2 regions of the Streptomyces sp. NPDC029466 genome follow, and region 1 is predicted to be linked to the other one. Evidence: riboswitches for the same ligand, from Rfam matches in the RefSeq annotation. Region 1 holds a riboswitch; the other holds the start of a gene.
What was found. Region 1 has a riboswitch for S-adenosylmethionine ahead of thrC (threonine synthase). Riboswitches for the same ligand answer to the same signal wherever they lie in the genome.

Region 1 (7,370 bases):
GGGGGGGGGCCCCCCCCCCCCCCCCCCCCCCCCCCGCCCCCGCACATCCGGCCCGCTCACCCCGAGCCCGCCCGCGTCGAGCCTGCACACGGACCCGACGCTGGTGTTCCCCGACCCGGATCCCGCCGTCCGGGGCGACCGGGGGCGCCGCTCCCGGCCGGCCCGGCGCCGGGTCGGCCGGACGGCCGGGCTGCTGGTGGGCGCCCTGCTGGCCGTAGTGGCCGGCGCGTACGCCCTCACGGTCCCGGGCAGCGGGGAGCCGGACGCCACCACAGCGAGCGCCGGGGCGTCCGGCACCGCGAGCCCGGCCTCCCCGGCACCGGACGAGTCGCCGGAGCAGGAGCCCGGCCGGCAATCGGCGGACGAGCAGGCGGACGGCCGGCAGCCGAAGGGCGAGCAGGCCGGCCGGGGCAAGGCCCGGGTTCCCGCCCTCGTCGGCAGCACGCTGCCGCGGGCGCGGGCCGCCGCCGAGCGAGCGGGGCTCCGGGTGATGCCGGTCAAGCGCCTGCCGGGCCGGCACTGCCCGGAGGGGCCCGCCGAGCCGCGCACCGTGTGCGCGCAGACGCCGGGGCCGGGCACCGGCGTCGCCCGCGGGTCCACGATCCGGGTCAGAGTGCCGGAGGGCCGCCCCCGCGCCCACCACCGCCCGGCACGCCCATGACCTGACCGCACCTCAGATCCACGGAACAGCAGATCCGCCGCCACCGCATACCCCCCGCACCAACGCCGCCGGGGCGGCACCCCCCTTAAAGGAGGGTGCCGCCCCGGCGTTCGTGTGGACGTGTTGATCCGGGAGGATCAGCGTTCCGATCCGCAGCGGATCAGAAGTCCATGTCACCGCCCGGCATGCCGCCCGGAGCGCCCGCCGCGGCGGCCTTCTCCGGCTTGTCGGCGATGACGGCCTCGGTGGTGAGGAAGAGCGCCGCGATGGAGGCGGCGTTCTGCAGCGCGGAGCGCGTGACCTTGGCCGGGTCGATGATGCCCTCGGCGATCATGTCGACGTACTCACCGGTCGCGGCGTTCAGACCGTGGCCGACGGCCAGGTTGCGCACCTTCTCCACCACGACGCCGCCCTCAAGGCCGCCGTTGACGGAGATCTGCTTGAGCGGGGCCTCCAGGGCGAGCTTCACGGCGTTGGCGCCGGTCGCCTCGTCACCGTCGAGCTCCAGCTTCTCGAAGACCTGGGAGGCCTGGAGCAGGGCGACGCCACCGCCGGCGACGATGCCCTCCTCGACGGCCGCCTTCGCGTTGCGAACGGCGTCCTCGATGCGGTGCTTGCGCTCCTTGAGCTCGACCTCGGTGGCGGCACCGGCCTTGATGACGGCCACGCCGCCGGCCAGCTTCGCCAGACGCTCCTGGAGCTTCTCGCGGTCGTAGTCCGAGTCGCTGTTCTCGATCTCGGCGCGGATCTGGTTGACGCGGCCCTGGACCTGCTCGCTGTCACCGGCACCGTCGACGATGGTGGTCTCGTCCTTGGTGATGACGACCTTGCGGGCGCGGCCGAGCAGTTCGAGACCGGCGTTCTCCAGCTTGAGGCCGACCTCCTCGGAGATGACGGTGCCACCGGTGAGGATGGCGATGTCGCCGAGCATGGCCTTGCGGCGGTCACCGAAGCCCGGGGCCTTGACGGCGACGGACTTGAAGGTGCCACGGATCTTGTTGACGACCAGGGTCGACAGGGCCTCGCCCTCGACGTCCTCGGCGATGATCAGCAGCGGCTTGCCGGACTGCATGACCTTCTCCAGGAGCGGCAGCAGGTCCTTCACGCTGCCGATCTTGGAGTTGACGATGAGGATGTACGGGTCGTCGAGCGACGCCTCCATACGCTCCATGTCGGTGGCGAAGTACGCCGAGATGTAGCCCTTGTCGAAGCGCATACCCTCGGTGAGCTCCAGCTCCAGACCGAAGGTCTGGGACTCCTCGACGGTGATGACGCCTTCCTTGCCGACCTTGTCCATGGCCTCGGCGATCAGCTCGCCGATCTGGGTGTCAGCGGCGGAGATGGAGGCGGTCGAAGCGATCTGCTCCTTGGTCTCCACGTCCTTGGCCTGCTCCAGCAGGGCGGCGGAGACGGCCTCGACGGCGCGCTCGATACCGCGCTTGAGGGCCATCGGGTTGGCGCCGGCGGCGACGTTGCGCAGGCCCTCGCGGACCAGGGCCTGGGCCAGGACGGTCGCGGTCGTCGTGCCGTCACCGGCGACGTCGTCCGTCTTCTTCGCGACCTCCTTGACCAGCTCGGCGCCGATCTTCTCGTACGGGTCCTCGAGCTCGATCTCCTTGGCGATGGACACACCATCGTTGGTGATCGTGGGGGCGCCCCACTTCTTCTCGAGGACGACGTTGCGGCCCTTGGGGCCGAGGGTGACCTTGACGGCGTCGGCGAGCTGGTTCATCCCGCGCTCGAGACCGCGCCGTGCCTCCTCGTCGAACGCGATGATCTTGGCCATGTGAAGTGGTCCTCCCGGACTGGGGTGGATTGCTCCGGACCGCGCTGGCGCCCGCGACGGACGACCTGCAAGCCTGTGTGGTTCCTTGCCCCACGCAACCTGCGGGCCTCACCGACCCGGTCCTTCTTTGTCACTCTCACTGGGAGAGTGCTAACGCCAATGATTAGCACTCGCACCCGTCGAGTGCAAGGCGACTTCGTGGAAGACTCCCGCGGGGTTGGCGGCCGCGGGACACCCGAGCCGCACGCCCCGACCCGGGGAGCCCCGCCCGCCCGGTGGACAGCCGAAGGCCCGTACCCCCCTCAGGGGTACGGGCCTTCCTCACGCAGCAGTCGGTCGGCGCCTCAGCCGGCCACCCGGACCATGTCCGCCTGCGGCCCCTTCTGGCCCTGCGAGATCTCGAACTCGACCCGCTGACCCTCCTCAAGGGTGCGGTAGCCGTCCATCTGGATCGCGCTGTAGTGGACGAAAACATCCGCACCACCGTCGACCGCGATGAAGCCGTACCCCTTCTCCGCGTTGAACCACTTGACGGTGCCCTGAGCCATGCCTAACTCCCCTATTACTGGCCCTTGCGCAGGACCGCACTCCGCGGACCCGGGTCAGACCTCACCCCGCGAAAGGCCCGTGGGGTGTGCGCCGGAACGCGTCGACCGCCGCTGAATGTATCTGCACAGATGCCCAGAGCAACAGGTCAATCGGACGAGAATTCCGGCGCCGGAGAATCGGCAATATGCGGCGAAATCCCAGTTCTCCAGGGCAAGTCGGGCCGGGCATAGGGCACCTAGGCGACAAATACCGCCCACACTTTGGCCACAACTGATCGCGAACACATATGCGTTCGGCACGCGCACGGTGATATCCGGAGGGGGATCACCCCAATGGTATCTCCTTTCACAACATGGAATTGCCCCGTCCGCTTTCCGGCGGACGGGCCAATTCCAGTCATGAAGGAGAAGAGTTGGCGCAAATCAGCAGCCGCCGGCCACCGCCGGGATGATCGAGATGCCCGCGCCGTCCGGGGTGGGCGTCTCCAGGCCCTGCTCGAAGCGCACATCGTCGTCGTTGACGTACACGTTCACGAAGCGGCGCAGCTTGCCGGCGTCGTCCAGCACACGGGCCGCGATGCCCTGGTGGTTCTGCTCCAGGTCGGCGATCACCTCGGAGAGGGTCGCGCCCTCGGCGGGGACCTCGGCCTGGCCACCGGTGTACGTGCGGAGGATGGTGGGGATGCGGACCTTGACGCTCATGGTTCTGCCTTCCAGGGGTACGGAGTACGAGTTCGGGGGCCGGTCGCGGCCTCGTCCGCCAGCTGCCGGACGGGCCGGCGACCTCAGCGGGCCAGGCCGGCCGCGCGGAACGCGTCCAGGTTCGGACGGATGGTGGCCGTGGGCCCGGAGGTGGGGGCGACCGCGTCGAGTGTCTTGAGGCCGTCACCCGTGTTCAGGACGACGGTGGTCAGGGACGGGTCGAGCACGCCGTTCTCGATCAGCTTCTTGGTCACGCCGACGGTCACACCGCCCGCGGTCTCCGCGAAGATGCCTTCCGTCCTGGCCAGCAGCTTGATCGCGTCGACGACCTGCTCGTCGTTGACATCCTCCACGGCCCCGCCCGTACGGCGCGCGATGTCCAGCACATACGGGCCGTCGGCCGGGTTGCCGATCGCCAGCGACTTGGCGATGGTGTTCGGCTTCTGGGGCCGGACCACGTCGTGTCCGGCCTTGAAGGCCGCCGACACCGGCGAGCAGCCCTCCGCCTGGGCACCGAAGATCTTGTACGGCTTGTCCTCGACCAGACCGAGGGCGATCAGCTCCTTGAGGCCCTTGTCGATCTTGGTGAGCTGCGAGCCGGACGCGATCGGGATGACGATCTGGTCCGGGAGCCGCCAGCCGAGCTGCTCGCAGATCTCGTACGCGAGCGTCTTGGAGCCCTCGCCGTAGTACGGCCGCAGATTGACGTTGACGAAGCCCCAGCCCTCGCCCAGCGGGTCGCCGATGAGCTCGGAGCAGAAGCGGTTGACGTCGTCGTAGTTGCCCTCGATCCCGACCAGGTCACCGCCGTAGACCGCGGCCATGACGACCTTGCCGGCCTCCAGGTCGTGCGGGATGAACACGCAGGACTGGAATCCGGCGCGGCGCGCCGCGGCGCCGACCGCACCGGCGAGGTTGCCGGTGGAGGAGCAGGAGAGGGTGGTGAAGCCGAAGGCGCGCGCGGCCTCGACGGCGATCGCCACGACGCGGTCCTTGAAGGAGTGCGTCGGGTTGCCCGAGTCGTCCTTGACGTACAGCCCGCCGGTGACGCCCAGCTCGGCGGCGAGCCGGTCGGCCTGGACGAGCTTGGTGAAACCGGGGTTCAGGTTGGGCTTGTCGGCCACGTCGGTGGGGACGGGCAGCAGCGGGGCGTAGCGCCAGATGTTGTCCGGGCCGGCCTCGATCTGCTTCCGCAGGCCCTCGGGGTCGCCGCTCGGCAGGTCGTATGCGACTTCGAGCGGCCCGAAACATTCCTGGCACGCGAAGATCGGGCCGAGCGGGAAGCGCTGTCCGCACTCGCGGCAGGACAGCGCTGCGGCGGGGCCCAGAGCGACGGTGGGGGTGTTTTCGGTGACTTGCACAGCCATGGAGGCGAGGCCCTTTCTCCTCATCTTCCTCGCGGCGAATCTCGCCACGAGACGGATTTGGCACCTTCCCTAGCCGGGAGCCTCACGCGCGCGGGACGTCAGCGTCCTGGCGGCAAGACCGGCTGGAGGGTTGCCGGGGCTTCAACGGGCCGTATCCCTCTGCCCCTCTGGATGAGCGGTATGGCGCTGGGCCGAACCCAGGCGTTTGTGGCGCGGGGACCCCGACATGCGACGGTCATCCGCGTTGTTCAAGACTGTAACCGAAGGCACTGACAGTTGAGATAGTCGTCCGAACCGCGAGATGGATCACACAGGCCGCTGATCGGGCGGCGACCGAGGAGTCGTAACCGTGCTGGAAGAGGTCGAGACCTGGCTGACCAGCCACTCCTGGTCCGCCGCTGACCGTCCGCTGGGGCAGCTGCTGGAGGCGAAGCGCCAGACGGGCCGTACGGTCAGTGTCGTTCTGCCCGCGCTCGACGAGGAGGCCACGGTCGGGGCGATCGTGGCGGTGATCCGTGCCGAGCTGATGACCGAGACCGTGCCGCTGGTCGACGAGCTGGTGGTGCTGGACTCCGGCTCCACCGACCGCACCGCCGAGGTCGCGGCGGCGGCCGGTGCGCGGGTCGTGTCCCGCGACAGCGTCCTCCCCCGCCTGCCCGCGCTGCCCGGCAAGGGCGAGGTGCTCTGGCGCTCCCTCCTGGCCACCACCGGCGACATCATCTGCTTCATCGACGCCGACCTGCGCGAATTCTCCGCCGCCTTCGTCTCCGGGATCGTCGGCCCGCTGCTGACCGACCCGGACATCCAGTTCGTCAAGGCGATGTACGACCGCCCCCTGGAGACCGGCCCCGGCGGCACCGACGCCGGCCAGGGCGGCCGGGTCACCGAGCTGGTCGCCCGCCCGCTCCTCAACCTCCACTGGCCGCAGCTGGCCGGCTTCGTCCAGCCCCTGGGCGGCGAGTACGCGGCCCGCCGCTCCCTCCTGGAACGGCTGCCCTTCCCGGTCGGCTACGGCGTGGAGCTCGGCCTGCTCGTCGACTCCCTGCACACCGTCGGCCTCGACGCCCTCGCCCAGGTCGACGTCGGCGTACGCAAACACCGCCACCAGGACGGCCAGGCCCTCGGCCGGATGGCCGCCGCGATCTACCGCACCGCCCAACTACGCCTGACCCGCGGCCACTTGGTCCGCCCCCGCCTCACCCAGTTCGACCGCGGCGACGAGGGCTTCGTCCCCCGCACCACGGACGTGGACACCGAGGAACGCCCCCCGATGGCCGAAATCCCGGAGTACGCGGAACGACGGGCGGCGTGAGCGCACCGAGCGCCGGCCGCACCACCCGCCCCGCCCCTTGACCGCTTCCGTACGTTTGCGCGGATCTGTGGCGGGTTACTTTCGCGACATGGTCTCCGAGCGCAGTGCGGTGCAAGCAGGTGCTGAGGTTCTTGTCGCGTCCAATCGCGGGCCGGTGTCCTATGGCCTGGCGGAGGACGGGGCGCTGATCGCCAAGCGGGGTGGTGGCGGGCTGGTGTCGGGGCTTTCCGCTATCGGGCCCGAGACCGATGCCGTGTGGGTGTGTGCCGCGCTCGGTGACGGGGACCGGGAGGCCGTGCGGCGGACGGGTGGTGTGCTGGAGCCGGGTGATACCGGTGGACAGCGTGTCCGGATGCTGGACATTCCGGCCGAGGTGTATGCCGCCGCCTACAACGGCGTCGCGAACTCCGTGCTGTGGTTCATCCACCACATGCTCTACCAGACACCGCTGGAGCCGGTCTTCGGCGCGGAGTTCCGGGCGCAGTGGGCGGCGTACGAGACGTACAACGCGGCCTTCGCCGATGCGCTGGCCGAGGGGGCGGCGCCCGGCGCGGCCGTCCTCGTGCAGGACTACCACCTGGCGCTGGTGCCCGGCATGCTCCGCGAGCGCCGCCCCGACCTGCGCATCGCGCACTTCTCGCACACCCCGTGGGCCCCCGCCGAGTACTTCGCGATGCTGCCCGACGACATCCAGCGGGAGCTGGCGCTGGGCATTCTCGGTGCCGACCGGGCGAACTTCCTCACCCGGAGGTGGGCCGAGAACTTCGTGGCCTGCGCCGAGACCGGGCTCGGCGGGCAGTGCGAGCGCGTACGGCCGGAGGACGGGGCGCCCGGCATCGTCGCGCTCGTCCCGGAGCGCAAGGCGCGTACGACCCTGATCGGGGTGCACGGCCTCGGCGCCGACGCCGATTTCCTGCGCGAGCGCGCGCACCGCCCGGACGTCGAGGAGCGGATGGCGGCGCTGCGCACCGAGATCGGCGGGCCGGGACGCCGG
Region 2 (7,370 bases), on a different contig from region 1:
CTACCTCGCCCATGTCATCGGCTTCGCGCTCGGCTTCCTCTACGCATGGGCCCGCTACGGGAGGGATAGTGTGGGGGCCACCAGGGCGAACGACCGGGCGACCGAGGAAGAGAGCCAGCCGTGATCACGTCGATCGTGCTCATCAAGACCAACGTGGACCAGATCCCGGAGATCGCCGAGAAGATCGCCGCGCTGGACGGCGTCAGCGAGGTCTACTCGGTCACCGGCGCCCACGACCTCATCGCGATGGTCCGCGTCGCCGCCCACGACGACCTCGCCGACGTCATCCCCGGCCGCATCAGCAAGGTCCCCGGCGTCACCTCCACAGAGACGCACATCGCCTTCCGCACGTACAGCCAGCACGATCTTGAGGCTGCCTTTGCGATTGGGCTGGAGGCCTAGCCCTTCTTTTCCCACGTTTTCGGCTTTCCCGCCGTGGGTGTTGCTCGCCGTTGCGCCTGCGGCGGGCCGGGTGGTTTGTGGGTGCGGTGACGGGCCGGAGGGGCCGGTGAGTGGGGGCGGGCGTCCGTAGGCTGTTTCACTGCGACCAGTGCGGCGCACCGGACCACTCAGAGCAGCCCCCACCAACCGTTTTCCCACCACCCAACGGGAGGGGACGGGCCGGAGCGGGGGGGGGGGGGGGGGGGGGGGGGGGGGGGGGGGGGGGAGGGGGGAGGGGGGGCCCCCCCCCCCCCCCCCCCCCCCCCCCCCCGCGCAGGCCCGTCACCGCACCCAACAGCCCCGCGCAGCGGACCCCGCCCGCCGCAGGCGCAACGGCGAGCAACACCCACGGCGGGGAGGCCGAAAACGTGGGAATTAAGCCGGCACGCAACGCCCGGCTTCGGTGCGGTAGTTCCAGCGGGCCCCGTTCGTCACCAGTTCCTTGACCGCGCGGAGAAAGCGGTCGATGTGCTCATCCGGTGTGCCCACGCCCAGGCTGACGCGGATGGCGTTGAGGGACTTCTCGCCGGGGGCCGCGTCGGGGGCGCCGCACTCGCCGGGGTCCTGGGGGGCGCTGCCCAGGAGGGTGCGGACGAGGGGGTGGGCGCAGAAGAGGCCGTCGCGGACGCCGATGCCGTACTCGGCCGACAGCGCGGCGGCGAAGTGGGAGCTGTTCCAGCCCTCGACGACGAAGGAGAGGACGCCGACGCGTGCCGCGTCGTCGCCGAAGAGGGAGAGCACGTTCACCTCGGGTACCTCGGCCAGGCCGGTGCGGAGGCGGGCGATCAGCTCCTGTTCGCGGGCGACCAGGCCGTCGAAGCCGGCCTCGGCGAGTGCCCGGCAGGCCGAGGCGATGGCGTAGGCGCCGATGACGTTGGGCGAACCGGCCTCGTGCCGGGCCGCGGTGGTGTGCCACTCGACGTCCACCCCGCCGTCGGTGCGGCGGGAGACCTTGCGGCTGGCGCCGCCGCCGGCCAGGTACGGGGCGGCGTCCCGCAGCCAGTCCGCGCGGCCGGCCAGCACCCCGGCGCCGAACGGCGCGTAGAGCTTGTGTCCGGAGAAGGCGACCCAGTCCACGTCCAGCTCGCCGAGGTTCACCGGGTGGTGCGGCACGAGCTGCGCGGCGTCCAGCACGATCCGGGCGCCGTGGGCGTGCGCGGCGGCCGCCAGCTCCCGCACCGGCCACAACTCACCGGTCACATTCGACGCACCGGTCACGCATACCAGCGCCGGGCCGTAGGGCTCGCGCGTGGCCAGCGCCTTCTCCAGGGTGTCCACGGCCTGCTGCGGGGTCCGGGGCGCGTTGAGGTAGGTCACCGTGGTGTCCGGGCGCTGCTCCCACGGCAGCAGCGAGGCGTGGTGCTCGGTCTCGAAGACGAACACCCGGGTGTTCTCGGGGAGTACGGACGCGAGCAGGTTCAGCGAGTCGGTGGTGGAGCGGGTGAAGACGACCTGGTCGCCCTCCCGTCGCCCGCCACCGCCCTTGCCGGACCGGGCTTCGCCCGGGCCCCCTTCGGCCCGGCAGCCGAGGAACTCCTCAATCGTGCGGCGGCTGTTCTCGAAGAGGTCGGTGGACAGCTGCGAGAGGTATCCGGCGCCGCGGTGCACGCTGCCGTAGTACGGGGCGTAGGCCGCCACGTCGTCCCAGACCCGCTGGAGCGCGGGGGCGCTGGCGGCGTAGTCCAGCGCGGCGTAGTCGACCTCGCCACCGGTCACGAGCGGGACGAGGACATCCCGGCCGAGAACCGGCAGCGGGGCACAAACGGAACGGTCGGCGGCAACGGCGGAACCAGACATGGCGAACTCCCGTAAGAGGTAAGCGAATTCGCTGCGGGCGGGGGCGCGAAGGCGCGCCGGGGCAACCGCGGCGGGAAAAGAAAAAGGGATGCGGAAAAGGGGCCGTCGGGCCCTATCGCATTCGCTGATTCACGGAAGTTCTCCCTCGGGGACCAGGATCCCTGGCGAGGGATCCGCGCTTGCCGCAGACCTCGCTGCCTACGGCCTGGTCATCACCCGGGGCACCCCGCCACGGAAGGAGGGTTGCCGGACAGCGGGCCGGGGCCTGCATCGCTGTCACTCGTGACCTGGGCAGAATCATGCCACACGGGCAAAGAGGCGCAAGGCCCGGTCCGTATGACGGACTGAGCCTTGCGTCACACCCTGCGTCACCGCTCGCTCATGTGTTGCTGGCCGCCACCCAGCGCTCCAGCGCCCGCTTGGCCGCCCCGGAGTCGATCGACGCGGCGGCCCGCTCGATCCCGGCCCGGATCTGCTCGGCCAGCGGAGCGTCCGCCGGCTCCAGCGCGACCAGCGCCGCCGCGGAGTTCAGCAGCACCGCGTCGCGCACCGGTCCGGTCTCCCCGTCCAGCAGCCGGCGGGCCACATCCGCGTTGTACGAGGCGTCCGCCCCGCGCAGCGCCTCGACGGGGACGAGGGGGATGCCGACGTCGCGGGGGTCGAAGGCCTCCTCGCGGACCGTGCCGTCGCGGACGATCCAGACCCGCGAGGTCGCGGTCGTGGTCAGCTCGTCCAGGCCGTCGTCGCCCCGGAACACCAGCGCCGACGAGCCGCGCTCGGCGAGCACCCCGGCCAGGATCGGCGCCATCCGGGCGTCCGCGACACCGGTCGCCTGGGCGCGGACCTTCGCGGGGTTGGTCAGCGGGCCGAGCACATTGAAGGTCGTACGGATGCCGAGCTGGGCCCGCGCGTTGGCGACGTGCCGCAGCGCGGGGTGGAACTTCACCGCGAAGCAGAAGGTGATGCCCGCTTCCCGGGCGACCTCGGTGACCCGCTGCGGGGTGAGGTCGAGATTGACCCCGAGCTTCTCCAGGACGTCGGAGGCGCCGCTGGCGGAGGAGGCGGCGCGGTTGCCGTGCTTGACGACCTTGGCGCCGGTGCCGGCGACGACGATCGAGGACATCGTGGAGATGTTGACGGTCTTGGCGCCGTCGCCGCCGGTGCCGACGATGTCGACGCTGGGGCCGGGGACCTCGATCAGCCGGGCGTGCTCGTACATGGTGCGGACGAGCCCGGAGATCTCCGCGACGGTCTCGCCCTTGGCGCGCAGGGCCACCGCGAACCCGGCGATCTGGGCGTCGCCGGCCTCGCCCCGCATGATCTTGTCCATCGCCCAGGCGGTGTCGTCCGCGCTGAGGTCACGGCCGGCGAGCAGGGCGTTGAGGAGCTCGGGCCAGGTCTGGGCCGCCACGCTGTCGCCGCCAACCGGGGTCACAACGTTCATGGTCCACTCTCCTGGATTGTCTCCTGCTTATGCCGTCACCCTATCGAGCCAACGGGCACGCCGGAGGGCCCCGTCCGATCACCGGACGGGGCCCTCTGGGTGGCGTACTACCTACGGTGCGCTAGGAAGCGCTGCGGTGATCAGTGGTGGCCGTGGCCGCTGGTGATCTCCTTGTACTCCTCGACCGTGGCCTTCGGGATGACGTTGTCCTCGCCGTAGTAGGCCTTGGAGAGCTTGGCGCGCAGCTTCTGCGAACGCGACAGCTTGCGCTCCACACCGTTCTCGTCGACCTCCGGGCCGAGCTCCAGCGGCGCGGGCTGCTCGTGCTGCGTGAGCAGGTGCAGCTGCTCCTGGTCGAGCGGCTCGTGGACCTCGATGAACTCACCGTGCGGCAGGCGCTTGATGATGCCGGACTCGCGGCCGTGCAGCACCTTGTCCTTGTCGCGACGCTGGAGCCCCAGGCAGATCCGCTTGGTGGCGATGAAGGCCAGCACCGGTCCGACGAAGAACGCGATCCGCACGAACCAGGTGATCGAGTTGATCGACAGGTGGAAGTGCGTCGCCCACAGGTCGTTACCGCCACCGATCAGCATCACGAAGTACGCGACGAGCCAGGCGACACCGAAGCCGGTACGGGTCGGGACGTTGCGCGGGCGGTCCAGGATGTGGTGCTCGCGCTTGTCGCCCTTGACCCAGGACTCGATGAACGGGTAGACCGCGATCGCGACCAGGACCAGCGGGAAGACCAGGATCGGGATCAGCACACCGAAGTTGAGGGTGTGGCCCCAGAAGTTCCACTCCCAGCCCGGCATGACACGCACCAGACCCTCGGCGAAGCCCATGTACCAGTCGGGCTGGGCGCCGGTGGAGACCTGGTCGGGCCGGTAGGGGCCGATCGCCCACACCGGGTTGATGCTGGCGATCGCGGCGATCACCGAGATCACACCGAAGACCAGGAAGAAGAAGCCTCCGGCCTTGGCCATGTAGACCGGCAGCAGCGGCATGCCCACGACGTTGTTGTTGGTCTTGCCGGCACCCGGGAACTGGGTGTGCTTGTGGTAGAAGACCAGGATCAGGTGCGCCACCAGCAGGCCGAGCATGATGCCCGGCAGCAGCAGGACGTGCACCGTGAAGAACCGCGGGATGATGTCGTGCCCCGGGAACTCCCCGCCGAAGATGAAGAACTGCAGGTACGAACCGACCAGCGGCATCGCCAGGATGACGCCCTCGATGAACCGCACACCGGTGCCGGAGAGCAGGTCGTCGGGGAGCGAGTAGCCGGTGAAGCCGGTGAACATGCCCAGCACCAGCAGCAGGAAGCCGAACAGCCAGTTGACCTCGCGCGGCTTGCGGAAGGCGCCGGTGAAGAACACCCGCATCATGTGGACCATCATCGCGGCCAGGAAGACCAGCGCGGCCCAGTGGTGGATCTGGCGGATCAGCAGACCACCGCGCACGTCGAAGCTGATGTCCAGCGTCGACTCGAAGGCCTGCGTCATCCGGACCCCCTGCATGGGCACGTAGGAACCGTGATAGGTCACCTCGGCCATGCTCGGGTGGAAGAACAGCGTCAGATAGACACCGGTCAGGATGATGATGATGAAGCTGTAAAGCGCGACCTCACCCAGCATGAAGGACCAGTGGTCCGGGAAGATCTTGCGCATGTTGGACTTGGCCAGGCTGTAGATGCCCAGCCGGCCGTCCGCCCAGTCGGCGATCCGCTCGCCCCGTGGCGCCTGGCCACGGCGCGGGTTGGTCGCGCTCGTCTCGTTACTCATCCGCGCTCCCAGAAGCTCGGGCCGACGGGCTCCTCGAAGCCGCTTGCGGCCTCCAGGAAGCCGTCCTTCTCTGTGATGTGCAGCTGCGGCAGGGCGTGTCCGGCCGGACCGAAGATCACCCGACCGCCGTCAGAGAGGTCGAACGTCGACTGGTGGCAGGGGCAGAGCACGTGGTGTGTCTGCTGCTCGTACAGGCTGATCGGGCAACCCACGTGGGTGCAGATCTTCGAGTACGCCACGATGCCCTCGTGCGACCAGGACAGCTCGTGCTTGTCCTTGATGTTCTGCGGCTGGATCCGCACGAGCATCAGGGCGTCCTTGGCGATCTCCTGAGCGAACTCCTCGTCGTGCTCCTCCAGGCCCTCCGGCATGGCGAACGTCAGGGAGCCGACCGCGATGTCCTCGGGACGCAGCGGGAGGTTGGTGGACTGGTTGACCAGGCGGACGCCCTTCTTCCAGTTCGTGGTGCGCAGCTTGTTCCCGGGCAGCGGCCCGAGGTCACGCAGCAGCACCACACCGGAGAGCGGCACCAGGGCCAGCGCGCCGAACATCGTGTTGCGGATCAGCTTGCGGCGGCCGACCTGCGACTCCTTCGCCCCCTGGGCGAAGTCCGCCATGACCTTGGCCTTGACCTCCGGCGCCGCCTCGATCGGGTGGCGCTCGTCGGCGACCTCCTCGTCCGACATCAGCGTGCGGGCCCAGTGGACCGCACCGGCGCCGATGCAGAAGAGCGCCGCGCCCAGCGTCAGACCGAGCGCGAAGTTCAGCGCGCTGATGTGACCGAGCGGCCAGATGTAGACGTTCTGCTCGATCGGGATCGCCACGTACGAGGCGATGAAGGCGACCGTGGCGATCATGGACACGACGAAGAGAAGCGCCACGGTGCGCTCGGAGCGCCTGGCGGCCCGGTCGTCGATGTCCTGGGCACGGTGCTCGTGGGGCGGCAGACCCGGGTCGGCGAACGGGTTCTCCGCCGTGGTCACCGCACCTTCGTGAGCCGTCTCCCGCTCACCGGGAAGGGTTTCTTCTGGCACGTCTTCGTGTCGTCCAGTCTCACTCATGACTTCTTGGCCTTCGTAGTCCGGGCTGCGACCCAGATGGCGACCGCGATCAGCGCGCCCAGGCCGAAGATGTAACCGAAGAGACCCTCACTGACCGGACCGAGACCGCCGAGGTCGAGGCCGCCGGGGCTCTCGGATTCATCGCCGTTGACGGCGCCGAGGTACGCGATGATGTCCTTCTTGTTCTGCTTCGACAGCGAACCGTCACCGAAGGAGGGCATGTTCTGCGGGCCGGTTTCCATGGCCTCGTAGATGTGCTTCGGGTTCACGCCCTCAAGCGTCGGCGCGTACTTGCCATCGGTCAGGGCGCCGCCCTTACCGGTGAAGTTGTGGCACTGCGCGCAGTTGGTGCGGAACAGCTCGCCACCCTTGCCGATGTTGGCACCGTCGGGGCTGTACTGCTCCTTGTCCGGCACGGTCGGGCCGGCGCCCAGCGAGGCGACGTAGGCCGCGAGCTGGTCGATCTGGGCGTTGGTGTAGATGTTCTTCTTCCGCGGCACCTGGGCGCCGGGCTGCTGGGCCGGCATCCGGCCGGTGCCCACCTGGAAGTCCACGGCTGCGGCGCCGACGCCGACCAGGCTGGGGCCGTCGGAGGTGCCCTGACCGCCGGTGCCGTGGCAGCTGGCGCAGCCCACGGCGAAGAGCTTCTTGCCCTCCTTGATGGCAAGAGACTGGGCGGTGTCATCGGCCTGAGCCTTGTCCGCCGGCGCGAACGCGGCGTACAGCCCCCCAGTGACCGCCAGCGCGAAGAGTAGGACGACGAGCGCCGCCAGCGGATGGCGCCGTCGTGCGGAGAGCTTTTTCACGGATTACCCCGGTGTCAGGATCTTCTGCGTCGATGCTTTGGAT

Region 2: another riboswitch for S-adenosylmethionine. It lies ahead of ACZ4XD_RS18950 (aminotransferase class V-fold PLP-dependent enzyme); the one in region 1 lies ahead of thrC (threonine synthase).

The regions. Positions count from the first base shown of each region.
Region 1 is NZ_JBVHZH010000002.1:19,571-26,940, reverse strand. Features, by position in the region: gene ACZ4XD_RS01910 (protein kinase domain-containing protein) at 1-661, shown strand, start outside; gene groL (chaperonin GroEL) at 822-2,447, opposite strand; gene ACZ4XD_RS01900 (cold-shock protein) at 2,792-2,995, opposite strand; gene ACZ4XD_RS01895 (MoaD/ThiS family protein) at 3,419-3,697, opposite strand; gene thrC (threonine synthase) at 3,781-5,064, opposite strand; SAM riboswitch class I at 5,082-5,242, opposite strand; gene ACZ4XD_RS01885 (glucosyl-3-phosphoglycerate synthase) at 5,414-6,376, shown strand; gene ACZ4XD_RS01880 (alpha,alpha-trehalose-phosphate synthase (UDP-forming)) at 6,465-7,370, shown strand, end outside.
Region 2 is NZ_JBVHZH010000023.1:40,695-48,064, forward strand. Features, by position in the region: gene ACZ4XD_RS18940 (rhomboid family intramembrane serine protease) at 1-124, shown strand, start outside; gene ACZ4XD_RS18945 (Lrp/AsnC family transcriptional regulator) at 121-402, shown strand; gene ACZ4XD_RS18950 (aminotransferase class V-fold PLP-dependent enzyme) at 817-2,238, opposite strand; SAM riboswitch class IV at 2,409-2,526, opposite strand; gene trpD (anthranilate phosphoribosyltransferase) at 2,618-3,682, opposite strand; gene qcrB (cytochrome bc1 complex cytochrome b subunit) at 3,823-5,460, opposite strand; gene qcrA (cytochrome bc1 complex Rieske iron-sulfur subunit) at 5,457-6,521, opposite strand; gene qcrC (cytochrome bc1 complex diheme cytochrome c subunit) at 6,518-7,327, opposite strand.